DNA from 3 places in the Aliihoeflea sp. PC F10.4 genome. Region 3 is predicted to be linked to each of the others. Evidence: predicted binding sites of a transcription regulator. Region 3 holds the regulator's gene; each other region holds the start of a gene.
The links. The regulator PhoB, encoded in region 3, activates phosphate uptake and scavenging genes when phosphate is short. The targets are predictions, from matches to a motif close to TGTCATNNANCTGTCAT.
Positions count from the first base shown of each region.

Region 1 (4,480 bases), 240 kb from region 3:
CGCGGCGCAGCCGGTCACGATGATGCGCGCGTCGGGGTTTTCCCGGCGCGCCTTGCGGATCGCCTGCCGCGCCTGCCGCACGGCTTCGGATGTGACGGCGCAGGTGTTGAAGACGATCGCGCCACCGTCGAGTTCGCCGAGGCCGGCCTCCGTCGCCTCGCGCCGCATCACCTCGGATTCGTAGGTGTTCATGCGGCACCCGAAGGTGACGATGTCGAGACCCCTCTTCGCCGTCATGCCGCGCCCTTTTCGTCGCGGGTCCATATGCCCGATGCCGGGTCGAACGTGCCGGAAAATTCCCACTCGGCCGGGCCGGTCATCATGACGTGGTCGTCCTCGCGCCACTCGATCAGAAGAGGTCCGCCGGGAACCGTGACGGTAACGGTGCGGTTCGTCCGCTTCGTGCGTGCGGCCGAGACGGCAGCGGCGCAGGCGGCAGAGCCGCAGGCCCGTGTCAGTCCTGCGCCGCGCTCCCATGTGCGGATGGTCATCGCATCGCGCGCGGTCACGTTTGCGATGGTGATGTTGGCGCGTTCTGGAAAGATCGGATGGTTTTCGAGCAACGGCCCGAAGCGTTCGAGGTCGTAGGACCACACATCCCCGTCGACCCAGAAGATCGCGTGCGGATTGCCCATCGAGGCCACGGATGGCGAATGCAGGACCGGCGCGTCGATCGGGCCGATCTGCAATTCGATCATGCGCGTATCGCGGAATTCCTCGGCCAGCGGAATGTCCTGCCAGCCGAAACGCGGAATACCCATATCGACCGAAATCTGCCCGTCCTCATGTTCCTTCGCGGTCAGGATGCCCGCGATGGTCTCAAAGGTGAAGGCGGCGCGTCCTGTCTCGGCGGCCAGCGCGGAGACGACGCAGCGCATCCCGTTGCCGCAGGCCTGCGCCATGGAGCCGTCGGAGTTCAGTATGGCGACGTAATTGTCGGTGCCAGGCGTCCGCGCATCGTGGATCGCCATGATCTGGTCGAAGCGGGTCGCGGGGTCGGCGTTGAGCCGAACGGCGGCGTCGGGCGTCACCTGATCGGCACGGCCGCGCATGTCGGCGACCAGGATCTGGTTGCCGAGCCCGTTCATCTTCGCAAATGGCGCAGTCATGCTCATGGCCCGCTATATGGCCGAAACGGCCGGCGATTACCAGAGATCGAGCGTTCAGAGCTGGACCGAATCGGCCCAGCCAAACACCAGCAGCATGATGACGAACAGGATGATCGCCAGCGCGGCGATCGCGAAGGCGATGCGGCTTGCAACCCGCGAGACGCTGCGCATGCCGATCGCGCCCGCAATCACGGCAATGACGACGAAGAAGATGAACCAGCCGAACATTCAAAGCCCCCTTTGAAAGATGGGGCTACCTTACGCGATTTGCGCGGGAATGTCCCATGCCTCGCCCGGCTGCATTGCGCGAAAGCGTTCTGCCGCGATGCCGCGATCGGCAAGAGCGGTGCCCAGAAGGTCGCGCGGTTCCTCGATCCGTTCATTTGTGAGCTGGAACGTGCCCCAGTGATGACCGACCGCGAAATCGACGTTGGCGAGCCGCATGCCCTCGACCGCCTCGACCGGGTCCTGATGCTGCGCGGCCATGAACCAGCGCGGGTCGTAGGCGCCGATCGGGAGGATCGCGAGCCGAAACCTGCCGTGCTTTTGCGCCGCTGCTCGGTAGTTGATGCCCTGATGAAAGCCGGTGTCGCCGATGTGGTAAAGCTTGCCGGCTGGCGTTTCGACCGCGAACGATGCCCAAAGCGCCATGCGCCTGTCGCGAAAGCCGCGCGCCGACCAATGATGCGCCGGTTCCAGATGGATCGTGATGTCGCGAAAGCGAACCGCCTCACCCCAGTCATGGGCGGCAACGCGCATGGTCGGCACGTCATGATGGACGATCTTGTCGTTGCCCAGAGGCGTGACGACGAGGGGATTGTGCGCCGCGCGCAACCGCTGGAGGCTGGTCACGTCGAGGTGGTCGTAATGATTGTGCGACAGGAGAACGAGGTCGATCTGCGGCAGGTCTTCGAAGGCGACGCCGGGCGGGTTGACGCGGCTCGGGCCCACGAAGCCGAAAGGCGAGGCGCGGTCCGAAAACACCGGATCGGTCAAAATGTTGGTTCCGGCAACCTGGATCAGCATCGTCGCGTGGCCGATCATGGTCACGCGCAAAGCATCGCCGGAGACGGACGCGTCCGGGACGTTCCCGGCATAGGGGCTTGGAAACGTCGATGGCCATGACGCGCGGCTCTCGCCGAACTGCCAGCGCAGGAGATCGGAAAAGCCGCGCGGCTCCTCGCCGCCCGGATTGAAGAAGGTCGTGCCGTCGAAATGGTCGCTGACCGGACCGTTATAATAGGGATTGCCCGCCATGGCCTTCGTCGCCCCCAGTCCGGCTGCCGTCGCCAGTCCGCCCAGTCCCAGCCATTTCAGCATGCGCCGCCTGTTCATCGTCATGCCCTTTTGCAAATCCGCCAGCCTTCTCTCAAGCCGATCCGCGCAGCCGTCAAGCCGACAAGTTTGTGAACTGACCGGCTTGTGAGGCGCGTTTCATGAAAGTGTCATCGAACCGTTATGTGGGCGTCACGCGTAGATGATTTTCAGCCCTGATCGTCAACCATCGTTTTTGACAGGGGGTTTGTCATGACCAGGTTCATCAAAATTCTCGCCGCATCCGTCGCCATCACCGCGTTTGCCGGCTCCGCATCGGCATTCGAACTCGATTCGCGCTTCACCGACGCCGACGGCGACATGGTCGCCGACATCCCGACCGACGAGGCTCAGTTGGTCGATCCGGACACGCTGATCTTCGCCTATACGCCCGTCGAGGACCCTGCTGTCTATGTCGACGTGTGGGCCGGTTTCCTCGAGCATCTGTCGGAAGTCACCGGCAAGGACGTCCAGTTCTTCCCCGTTCAGTCGAACGCGGCCCAGCTTGAAGCCATGCGTGCCGGCCGTCTGCACATCGCCGGCGTCAACACGGGCGGCAATCCGCTCGCCGTCGCCTGCGCCGGTTTCCGCCCCTTCGCCATGATGGCCGCCAGCGACGGCTCGTTCGGCTACGAGATGGAATTCATCACGCATCCGGATTCCGGCATCGAGAACGTCGAGGACATGAAGGGCCGTACCATCGCCTTCACCTCCGAGACGTCCAATTCGGGCTTCAAGGCGCCGCAGGCGCTGCTGGAGAGCGAATACAACATGGTCGTCGAGACCGACTTTTCGCCGGCCTTTTCCGGCGCGCATGACAATTCGATTCTCGGCGTCGCCAATCGCGATTATGACGCCGCTGCGGTCGCCAATTCCGTCATGGGCCGCATGATCGAGCGCGAAGTCGTCTCCGCCGACGACATCGTGTCGATCTTCAAGTCCGACACCTTTCCGACGACGGGTTACGGCGTCGTCTACAATCTCACGCCGGACCTTCAGGAAAAAATCCAGGAAGCGTTCTTCTCCTTCGACTGGGAAGGCTCTGGCCTTGCGGAAGAGTTCGGTTCGGCCGGCGAAGAGCAGTTCATCCCGATCACCTTCGCCGAGCATTGGGCGGTCATCCGCCAGATCGACGAAGCGATGGGCGTCACCTACACCTGCAACTGATTTCAGGCGTGCCTGCTATCGGAAGGAGCGCCGGCAGCGGCGCTCCTTTCGGCTATTCATAAAAGACGAGAGGGGCGGCATGCTGCGCATCGAAGCACTCGAAAAACGCTACAAGACCGGCGATCACGCTTTGAAGGGTGTCGGCTTCACGGTGGAGCCGGGGCAGGTCGTCGGGCTGATCGGACCGTCGGGTGCAGGCAAATCCTCGCTGATCCGCTGCATCAACCGCCTCGTCGAACCAACCGGCGGCAAGATCTTCCTCAACGATGTCGACATCAGCGCCGTATCGCGCTCTGACCTGCGCAAGGCGCGCCGCCGCATCGGCATGATCTTTCAGGAATATGCGCTGGTCGAGCGGCTGACGGTGATGGAGAACGTGCTGTCCGGTCGCCTCGGCTACGTGCCGTTCTGGCGCTCCTTCCTGCGTCGGTTTCCGCAGACCGACGTCGACAAGGCGTTCGCGCTGATCGAGCGCGTCGGTCTTTCGGCACATGTCGACAAGCGCGCCGACGCGCTGTCGGGCGGCCAGCGCCAGCGCGTCGGCATCGCCCGCGCGCTCGAACAGGACCCCGAACTCCTCCTCGTCGACGAACCGACGGCTTCGCTCGACCCGAAGACCTCGCGCCAGATCATGCGGCTCATCTGCGAAATCTGCGCCGAGCGGAAGCTGCCGGCGATCATCAACATCCACGACGTCGCGCTGGCGCAGATGTTCGTCGACCGCATCATCGGCCTGAAGGCCGGCGAAATCGTCTTCGACGGCGCGCCCGATGCGCTGACCAACGACGTTCTTTCGCGCATCTACGGCGAGGAAGACTGGAACGCGCAGCGCAAGGAGCGCGACGACGAGGCCCAGGACGCCGCCGATGTCGCTGCCTTCGAGGCGGGGC
Region 1 is NZ_JBTSWH010000001.1:4,041,826-4,046,305, forward strand. Features, by position in the region: gene mtaB (tRNA (N(6)-L-threonylcarbamoyladenosine(37)-C(2))-methylthiotransferase MtaB) at 1-237, opposite strand, end outside; gene dapF (diaminopimelate epimerase) at 234-1,115, opposite strand; gene ACX82Z_RS20280 (DUF1328 domain-containing protein) at 1,164-1,337, opposite strand; gene ACX82Z_RS20285 (MBL fold metallo-hydrolase) at 1,368-2,444, opposite strand; gene phnD (phosphate/phosphite/phosphonate ABC transporter substrate-binding protein) at 2,637-3,590, shown strand; gene phnC (phosphonate ABC transporter ATP-binding protein) at 3,670-4,480, shown strand, end outside.
Region 1: phnD (phosphate/phosphite/phosphonate ABC transporter substrate-binding protein) is a predicted target of PhoB. The motif match lies at 2,553-2,569, and genes of this name have one in related genera.

Region 2 (4,480 bases), 3.0 Mb from region 3:
GAAGGCCGAATACGATGCCGGGCACGTTCCCGGCGCGGTGTTTTTCGATCAGGATCTCGTGGTTCAACCGGGAGCCGAACTGCCCCATACGCTGCCGTCGGAAGAGATTTTCGGGCAGTTCGCAAGTTCGATGGGCATCTCCACTGACGACACCATCGTCGTTTATGACGGTCCGGGCATGTTTTCCGCACCGCGCGTGTGGTGGATGTTCCGCGTCATGGGCGCAAAGGAAGTCTATGTGCTGGACGGCGGTTTGGACCGCTGGAAGGCGGATGACCGTCCCGTGACAAGCGAGCCGACCAAGATCGCGCCGTCCTTCTTCGATGCGAAGCTGGATGAGGCACGCGTGGCGTCGCTCGACAATATGCGCGCGATCGCGGCGTCAAAATCGAGCCAGATCGCCGACGCGCGCCCTGCCGGTCGGTTTGCCGGCACCGATCCTGAACCGCGCGCAGGCATGCGCTCCGGTCATATCCCCGGTGCGGTGAACGTTCCGGCCACGGGACTGTCGAAAGACGGAAAGCTTCTTCCGGTCAATGAATTGCGTGACCTTCTTCACGAAAAAGGTGTCGATCTCGATAGGCCCGTCGTGACGAGTTGCGGGTCCGGCGTGACTGCTGCGGTCATCACATTGGCGCTGGAATCGGTAGGTCATCGTAACAACAGGCTTTATGACGGCTCCTGGACCGAATGGGGCGGCCGGTCGGATACGCCGGTCGAAACCGGATCGTGACGCTCCACGCCCGCATCACACATTTGGAAATGCTGGAGCGGCCTGCCACGCGGGTCGCGATGCCGCACGGCCAGCGGGTGGCGCTGATGCGGCCGGCAAGGATTCCTATTTCCTTCTATCGCTATCTTTACCGGGAAGTGGGGAAGCCGCATCACTGGCTTTTGCGCCGTGATGACGGTGACACTGAGCTTTCCGAAGCGATTCATGCTGCGACGACGCAGATCGACGTGCTTTATGTCGACGGCGCGCCGGCTGGTTTTTGCGAACTCGATCTGGCGCAGTTGCCCGGCGAAGCAGAGATTCTCTATTTCGGCTTGATCTCCGAATTTCAGGGGCGGGGGCTGGCGAAATTCTTCCTGTCGGAAGCCATTCACGCCGCCTGGGATCACGAACCGGCACGGCTCGTGATCCATACCAACACGCTCGACAGCCCGCGCGCGCTGCAACTCTACCAGCGCATGGGCTTTGCGCCCTACGGCTTCGACGAAGAAGACGTCGAGCCGTGGGCGTGAACGTTACTCGCCGGCCTGCGCGCGGTAGTTCGAGATCGCTTCGCTGATCGCCGTATTGGCAGCTTCGGCCGTGTCGTAGCCGCCGAGTTCGATGACCTTCGAGCCTTCGGGAAGGTCTTTATAAACGCGGAAGAAGGCTTCGAGACGATTGCGCTCCATCTCCGGCAGGTCGTCCATCTCACGGATCGCGTCATAGGTCGGGTCGACGTCCGAAACCGGCACGGCGACGATCTTGTCGTCCTGTTCGCCGCCGTCGATCATCTTCATGATGCCGATGGCGCGCACGCGGATCATCGCGCCCGGCACGACCGGAACGCGCGTGATGACCAGCGCGTCGAGCGGATCGCCGTCACCGCCGAGTGACGACGGGATCGAGCCGTAATTCGTCGGGTAGGCGACCGGCATTGACATGTAGCGGTCGACGATCAGATGGCCCGTATCGGCATCGACCTCGTATTTCGTGATTTCGCCGGCCGGAATCTCGATCAGCGTGTTGAACTCGCCTTTCTCTTCCGGCTGCGGGTAGGCGAATGGCGCAACGTAATCCTGCGCCTGAACGGCGCCGAGCATCATCGTTACCGCGATGGCCGTGGTCGAAAGGATTTTGAGCGTGTTCATGGGGCGTCGTCCGTTTGAGAAGGAATGTCCGCGCTTAGGTAAGGCGGGCATGTAACGGTGCTGTGACACGCAAACGAAAACAGCCGATCGTGCGACCGGCCGTTCATTCATACAGGTGGTGGAAGGATCAGGCTGCGAGCGCCTTTTGCGGCTCGACCATCTCGTAGCCAAGCGCTTCAGCGACCGGTGCGTTCGTGATGCGCCCCTTGTGGACGTTGAGACCGTTGCGCAAATGGCGGTCATCGAGGATCGCCTTAAGGCCGCGATCTGCAAGCTGCAAGCCATAGTGAAGCGTGGCGTTGTTGAGCGCATGCGCCGACGTGACCGGCACCGCGCCCGGCATATTCGCCACGCAATAGTGGATGATGCCGTCGACTTCATAGGTCGGCTCGGCATGCGTCGTGGCGTGCGAGGTCTCGAAGCAGCCGCCCTGATCTATGGCGACGTCGACCAGCACCGCGCCCTTTTTCATGCCGGACAGCATCTCGCGCGTGACGAGTTTAGGCGCGGCCGCGCCGGGAATGAGCACGGCACCGACGACGATGTCGGCGGAGAAGCATTCCTCTTCCAGCGCCTCGACCGTGGAATAACGGGTATGGACGCGTCCGTTGAAAATATCGTCAAGCTGGCGCAGGCGTGGGATCGAGCGGTCAAGGATCGTCACGTCCGCACCAAGGCCGACCGCCATCTTTGCAGCGTGCAGGCCAACGACGCCGCCGCCGATCACTGTAACCTTGCCGGGCAGAACGCCAGGCACCCCGCCGAGCAGAACGCCGCGGCCGCCATTTGCCTTCTGGAGCGCGGTCGCGCCGGCCTGGATCGACAGGCGGCCTGCGACTTCCGACATCGGTGCAAGCAGCGGCAGTCCGCCGCGATCGTCAGTGACGGTCTCATAGGCAACGGCGGTGACGCCGGATTCCACCAGTCCTTTGGTCTGCGCCGGATCGGGGGCGAGGTGGAGATAGGTATAGAGAATCTGGTCCGGGCGAAGCTGCACCCATTCAGACGGCTGCGGCTCCTTGACCTTCACGACCATGTCAGATTTCGCAAAGACTTCAGCCGCCGTCTTCGCAATCGTCGCGCCGGCTGCGCGATAGGCGTTGTCATCCGCACCGATGCCCGCGCCCGCGCCGGTTTCGACCAGCACGTCATGGCCGTGGGCGGAATATTCACGGACAGAACCGGGCGTCAGGCCGACGCGGTATTCGTGATTCTTGATTTCTTTCGGACAGCCGACGCGCATGAAAGTCTCCCAGTGTTTCGTTTTTAGAGAGTTTAACGCAACAAGCGTCGAACGTGTTTGCGCGAGCGAGCATGACAAGGCATGAATTTCGTGCAAAATTGCGCGATATACACAATTATTCGGTGATTTCTCTGCAAATGAAACTCGATAAGACGGATGTCGCCATTTTGGAGGCGCTGCAGGCCGAAGGACGGATTTCCAATGCCGCACTGGCCGAGCGGGTCGGCCTGTCACAATCGGCGTGTTCGCGCCGGCTCGATATTCTTGAAAAGGAAGGGGTCGTGCACGGCTATCACGCGCGTCTTTCCAACGCCGCGCTCGGCCACATGATGACGGCGATCGTCCATATCTCGCTGTCGGGCCAGTTCGCAAAGACGCTGGCCGATTTCGAGGCCGCGGTGAAGCGCTGCCCCAACATCCTGTCGTGTCATCTGATGTCGGGCGAATATGACTACGTGCTGCGCATCGCGGCACGCGACCTTGCCGATTACGAGCGCATCCACCGCGATTGGCTGACGGCGATGCCGCATGTGACGAAAATCAATTCGTCCTTCGCGCTGCGCGAGGTGATCGATCGCACCCATATGGGGATCGATCCCGAACTCGGCTGACCCAGCGTCGTTCGCGTCGTCGCCCGCCCGTCATGAAAAGTTGGTGGACTGGCGCGCGGGCGAAGGCGACAGTGCGTCCGTTCGCAAAACCACCGAGGACATTTCACCTGACTGGAGAACGAGATGACCGCGACATCCCTCGCCGTTTCCCGCCGCACTTTTCTTGCAGGCACCGCCGCCACGGGCGCAGCCGTCATGCTGCATCCGTTTTCGGCGCGCGCGCAGGAAAATCAGGCGCATCTGCGGATCATGGAAACGACCGATCTTCACGTCCATGTTTTCCCTTACGACTACTATTCCGATCAGGAAAACGACACGATGGGCGTTGCGCGCACGGCCTCGATCATCGACGAAATCCGCGCCGAGGCGACCAACGCGCTCCTCGTCGACAACGGTGATTTCCTTCAGGGTAACCCGATGGGCGACTATTACGCCTATGAGCGCGGCATGGAGGACGGCGACGTTCACCCGATCATCAAGGCGATGAACGCGCTCGATTTCGACTGCTCGACGCTCGGCAATCACGAGTTCAATTACGGGCTCGAATTCATGGACAAGGTGCTGGCCGGCGCGAATTTTCCGTTCGTATGCGCCAACGTCGCCAATGGAACGCTTGCCGAAGACCCGCTCGACGACGACCTTTTGATGGAGCCATTCGTCATTCTCGACCGCACAGTGACCGACGGGGCGGGCGAGGAACACCCGATCCGTATCGGTCTCATCGGTTTCGTGCCGCCCCAGATCATGAACTGGGATGTGCGGC
Region 2 is NZ_JBTSWH010000001.1:1,289,794-1,294,273, forward strand. Features, by position in the region: gene sseA (3-mercaptopyruvate sulfurtransferase) at 1-733, shown strand, start outside; gene ACX82Z_RS06365 (GNAT family N-acetyltransferase) at 691-1,245, shown strand; gene ACX82Z_RS06370 (inorganic diphosphatase) at 1,249-1,863, opposite strand; gene ald (alanine dehydrogenase) at 1,991-3,106, opposite strand; gene ACX82Z_RS06380 (Lrp/AsnC family transcriptional regulator) at 3,244-3,717, shown strand; gene ACX82Z_RS06385 (bifunctional 2',3'-cyclic-nucleotide 2'-phosphodiesterase/3'-nucleotidase) at 3,841-4,480, shown strand, end outside.
Region 2: ACX82Z_RS06370 (inorganic diphosphatase) is a predicted target of PhoB. The motif match lies at 1,915-1,931, and genes of this name have one in related genera.

Region 3 (4,480 bases):
CTGCAATCGCTGATCGACAGCGCCGAGCGCTTCAAGCTGCGCGACGCGTTCATGGCCAACCCGACATTGCTCGGCCGAACCGTCGACATGCAACTGCTCGCCTCGGCCAACGCCGACAACTGGCTTAAGGGCAATATCGACCGCGATCTGCCGGACGCTCGCCAGCAATTGCCGGCCGACGCGCGCGCGCTCGCCGACGAGCTTTACGCCGATGGCCATATCCGCATGGCGTTCGCCTGGCACATCTTCACCAATACGGATTCGCGTTCGGCACCGGCCAGCGCCGGTCTTGCCGGCGCGTTCATGGGTTCGCTCTACATGATGCTGGTGGTGATCGTGCTCGCCGTGCCGATCGGCGTCGCCAGCGCGATCTATCTGGAAGAGTTCGCCCCGAAGAACCGCCTGACCGACGTCATCGAGGTCAACATCAACAATCTGGCGGCGGTGCCATCCATCGTGTTCGGCCTTCTGGGCGCGGCGGTCTTCATCAATTATTTCCGCCTGCCGCTTTCCGCACCCATCGTCGGCGGTCTCGTTTTGACGCTGATGACGCTGCCCACCATCATCATCGCGACACGCTCGGCGTTGCGCGCCGTGCCGCCGTCGCTGAGGCAGGCCGCGCTCGGTCTCGGCGCGTCGAAGACGCAGACCGTCTTCCACCACGTTCTGCCCGTTACCTATCCGGGCATCCTGACCGCCACGATCATCGGTGTGGCGCAGGCGCTGGGAGAGACCGCACCGCTGCTTCTCATCGGCATGAACGCTTTCGTCGCCTCCATCCCCGGTTCGCCTTTCGACCAGTCCACCGCCCTGCCGGTCCAGATCTATCTTTGGCAGGGTAACGAGAACCGCAATTTCTTCGAGGCGCGCACATCGGCCGCAATTATCGTGCTTCTGGCGCTCATGATCAGCCTGAATGCGATCGCCATCTTCCTTCGCAGCCGACTGGAGCGCCGCAAATGACCAACATCGCCAAATCGGAGAACACCGACATGAACATGTCTTCCGGTGCCATCGTCGACGCCGCCAACGCTTCCAGGAACCAGAAAGCTGCAAAAGCGCGCGTGACGGCGCAGAACGTCAATGTCTTCTACGGACAGAAGCAGGCGCTGTTCGACGTCTCAGTCAACGTGCCCGACCGCTCCGTCATCGCGTTCATCGGTCCTTCGGGTTGCGGCAAGTCGACCTTCCTTCGCTGCCTCAACCGCATGAACGACACGATCGAGGGTTGTCGCGTCGAAGGCGACATCAAGCTCGACGGGCAGGACGTCTACGATCCGAAGATCGACGTGGTGGAACTGCGCGCCCGCGTCGGCATGGTGTTCCAGAAACCGAACCCGTTCCCGAAGTCGATCTTCGAGAATGTCGCGTACGGTCCAAAAATCCACGGCCTTGCTTCCAACAAAAGCGAACTGGAAGAAATCGTCGTCACCAGCCTGAAGAAGGCGAGCCTCTTCGAGGAGGTGAAGGACCGTCTGCACGAGCCGGGCACGGGACTTTCGGGCGGCCAGCAGCAGCGCCTGTGCATCGCGCGCGCCATCGCGGTCTCGCCGGAAGTGATCCTGATGGACGAGCCGTGCTCCGCGCTCGATCCGATCGCGACCGCCAAGATCGAGGAACTGATCGACGAGTTGCGCGCCAATTACACGATCGCGATCGTGACGCACTCGATGCAGCAGGCGGCTCGCGTGTCGCAGCGCACGGCGTTCTTCCATCTGGGCCTGCTCGTCGAGGAAGGGCCGACGGAAGCGATCTTCACCGCGCCGAACGACAAGCGCACGCAGGACTACGTCACCGGCCGCTTCGGCTGACCGGACGGGGAGAGGGCAGGACCATGGGTGGACATATCGTAGCCTCCTTCGACGAGGAACTCGGCGAGATCGACCGGCTGATCCGCGAAATGGGCGATCTGGCGCAAAGCATGGTGTCTGCGGCGACGAAATCGCTGCTCGACAACGATGTCGCGCTCGCCCAGCGCGTCATATCCGACGATATGTCGATGGACGACCGACAGCGCCAGATCGACGAACGGGCCATCACGCTGATCGCCAAGCGTCAGCCGATGGCGCAGGATCTGCGTGCTGTGGTCGCCGCTATCCGCATGGCGAGCGATCTCGAGCGTATCGGCGATCTTGCGAAGAACATCGCAAAGCGCGTCAACGCGGTCGGTTCGGGCGTCATGCAGCGCAAGTTGTCCCATTCCATCGATACGATGGCCGGGCTGGTGCGCGCGCAACTGGCTGGCGTCATTGAAAACTATGTCGGGCGCAACGCCGACGTGCTTGTCGATCTGCGGGCGGACGACGAGCATATCGACGTTCATTACACGGCCGTCTTTCGCGAACTTCTGACCTACATGATGGAAGACCCGCGCAACATCACGCCCTGCACGCATCTTCTGTTCTGCGCCAAGAATCTGGAGCGCATCGGCGACCACGCGACGAATATCGCCGAAAACGCCTATTACATGATGGTCGGCAAGCAATTGCCGGTCCATCGCCCCAAGCTCGACGAGACATCGATCTCGGGTGATCCGCGATGATGGCACCGAAGATCATGGTGGTGGAGGACGAGGAGGCGCTGGGCGTTCTTATCCGCTATAATCTCGAAGCCGAAGGTTATCAGGTCGAGACGATCATGCGCGGGGACGACGCCGAAATCCGGCTTCAGGAAACGGTGCCCGATCTTCTCGTTCTCGACTGGATGGTGCCGGCGGTTTCCGGCATCGAACTTTGCCGCCGGCTGCGGATGCGACCCGAGACGGAGCGCTTGCCGATCATCATGCTGACGGCGCGCGGCGAAGAGAGCGACCGGGTGAGAGGGCTTTCGACCGGCGCGGACGACTATCTGGTCAAGCCGTTCTCGACGCCCGAATTCGTCGCCCGCGTGCGCGCGCTTTTGCGCCGGGCAAAGCCGGAAGTGCTTTCAAGTGTGCTCAAGGTCGGCGACATCGTGCTCGACCGCGAAGCGCATCGCACCTATCGCGGCCCGCATGAAGTTCATCTGGGGCCGACCGAATTCCGGCTGCTCGAATTCCTGATGCAGCATCCCGGCCGCGTATTCTCGCGCGGGCATCTGCTCGACAGTGTCTGGGGTGAGACGAACTATATCGACGAGCGAACGGTCGACGTTCATGTCGGCCGCCTGCGCAAGGCGATCAATCCGAACGGAGCGCCGGACGTGATCCGCACGATCCGCGGCGCAGGCTATTCGATCAACGAAAGCTGACCTGTTTCAGGCCGGAAGCTGCTCTACCCTGCCGTTTCCTGCATGGCGTTGACGTAGCCCGGCGCGAACAGCTCGTTGTCTACGGCCTCAAGCGCCTTGCGTGCGCAACCCTCCCGTATCAGCGGCATTTCGTCGGCTTCCAGATCGAACGAGATCACCGCGTCGTGCTGGCCGCCAGCAGTCTGTGCGATCGCCTCGCGGATCGCCGGTTCCATGATGTCGAAAGCGTGCGTTCCCGGCCCCACGACCGCAACGGGAGCAGGGTCGATCAGCGCGAAGAGAGACCCAAGCCCATATCCCAGCGCTTCGCCCGCCCGCATGAAGGCCTCGCGCGCCGGGCCGTCTTTTTGCCGTGCCTCGCCTGCAAGCTGCAACATGGTCTCGCGATCGACATCCGCATCGGGTTCGCACTCGTCCTCCTGGCCTTTCGATGCGCGAAGGATCGCATAGTTTCCCGCATAAGCCTCGACGCAGCCATGGCGGCCGCATCTGCACAAGGCCCCGTGCGGCTTGTAGACCATGTGGCCGAATTCCCCGCCCGACGAATAGGCGCCGGTGAAAAGCTCGCCGCGCAGAACAAGACCCATGCCGATGCCGTTCGACAGGAGGATCGTCACGAAATTGTCCCGATACCGTTCCGGCTCGCGGGCCCGCAGCGCAAGCGCGATCATGTTGCAGTCGTTCTGCACGGTGACGGGGAAGCCGAACCTGGTTTCGATGAAATCGGCGAAGGCGATGCCGCTATGCGGCGTAATCGGTGTCCACAAGAGCGTCCGCCCGCCCGAATCGATGATGCCCTGAATGGCCATCGTCATGCGCATGATTTCCGATGGATCGCGCGCGGCGTCGCCAAGCACGCCCTTGATGATCGTGGATACGGCCTCGATCAATTCCTCGCGGGACGCCGTCAGCGTCGACAGGCGTTCATGTCGCTCGCACACGGTGCGGCCCGCATAGTCGATCACGCTCGCCGAAAGCGTGTTGAGAAGCAGAACGACCGCGAGCACCGTTCCCGCGCGAGGTTCCAGTTCCAGCGAGACCTGCGGACGCCCGCGCCGAACCAGTTCCCCGCCCGAGCCCTTTGCCTGCCGCAGAACGCCTTCGGCGATCAGGTCGGAGGCGATGGCGGAAATCGTCGAATGGCTGAGCCCGGTGCGGGTCGCAAGTTCGGTGCGGGAAGGCTGTCCGTCCCGGCGAACGGCTGCAATCACAAGGGCGCGGTTGCGCTTGCGCAGATCGTCGTGGCGTACGC
Region 3 is NZ_JBTSWH010000001.1:4,284,529-4,289,008, forward strand. Features, by position in the region: gene pstA (phosphate ABC transporter permease PstA) at 1-963, shown strand, start outside; gene pstB (phosphate ABC transporter ATP-binding protein PstB) at 999-1,811, shown strand; gene phoU (phosphate signaling complex protein PhoU) at 1,835-2,542, shown strand; gene phoB (phosphate regulon transcriptional regulator PhoB) at 2,542-3,228, shown strand; gene ACX82Z_RS21540 (ROK family transcriptional regulator) at 3,252-4,480, opposite strand, start outside.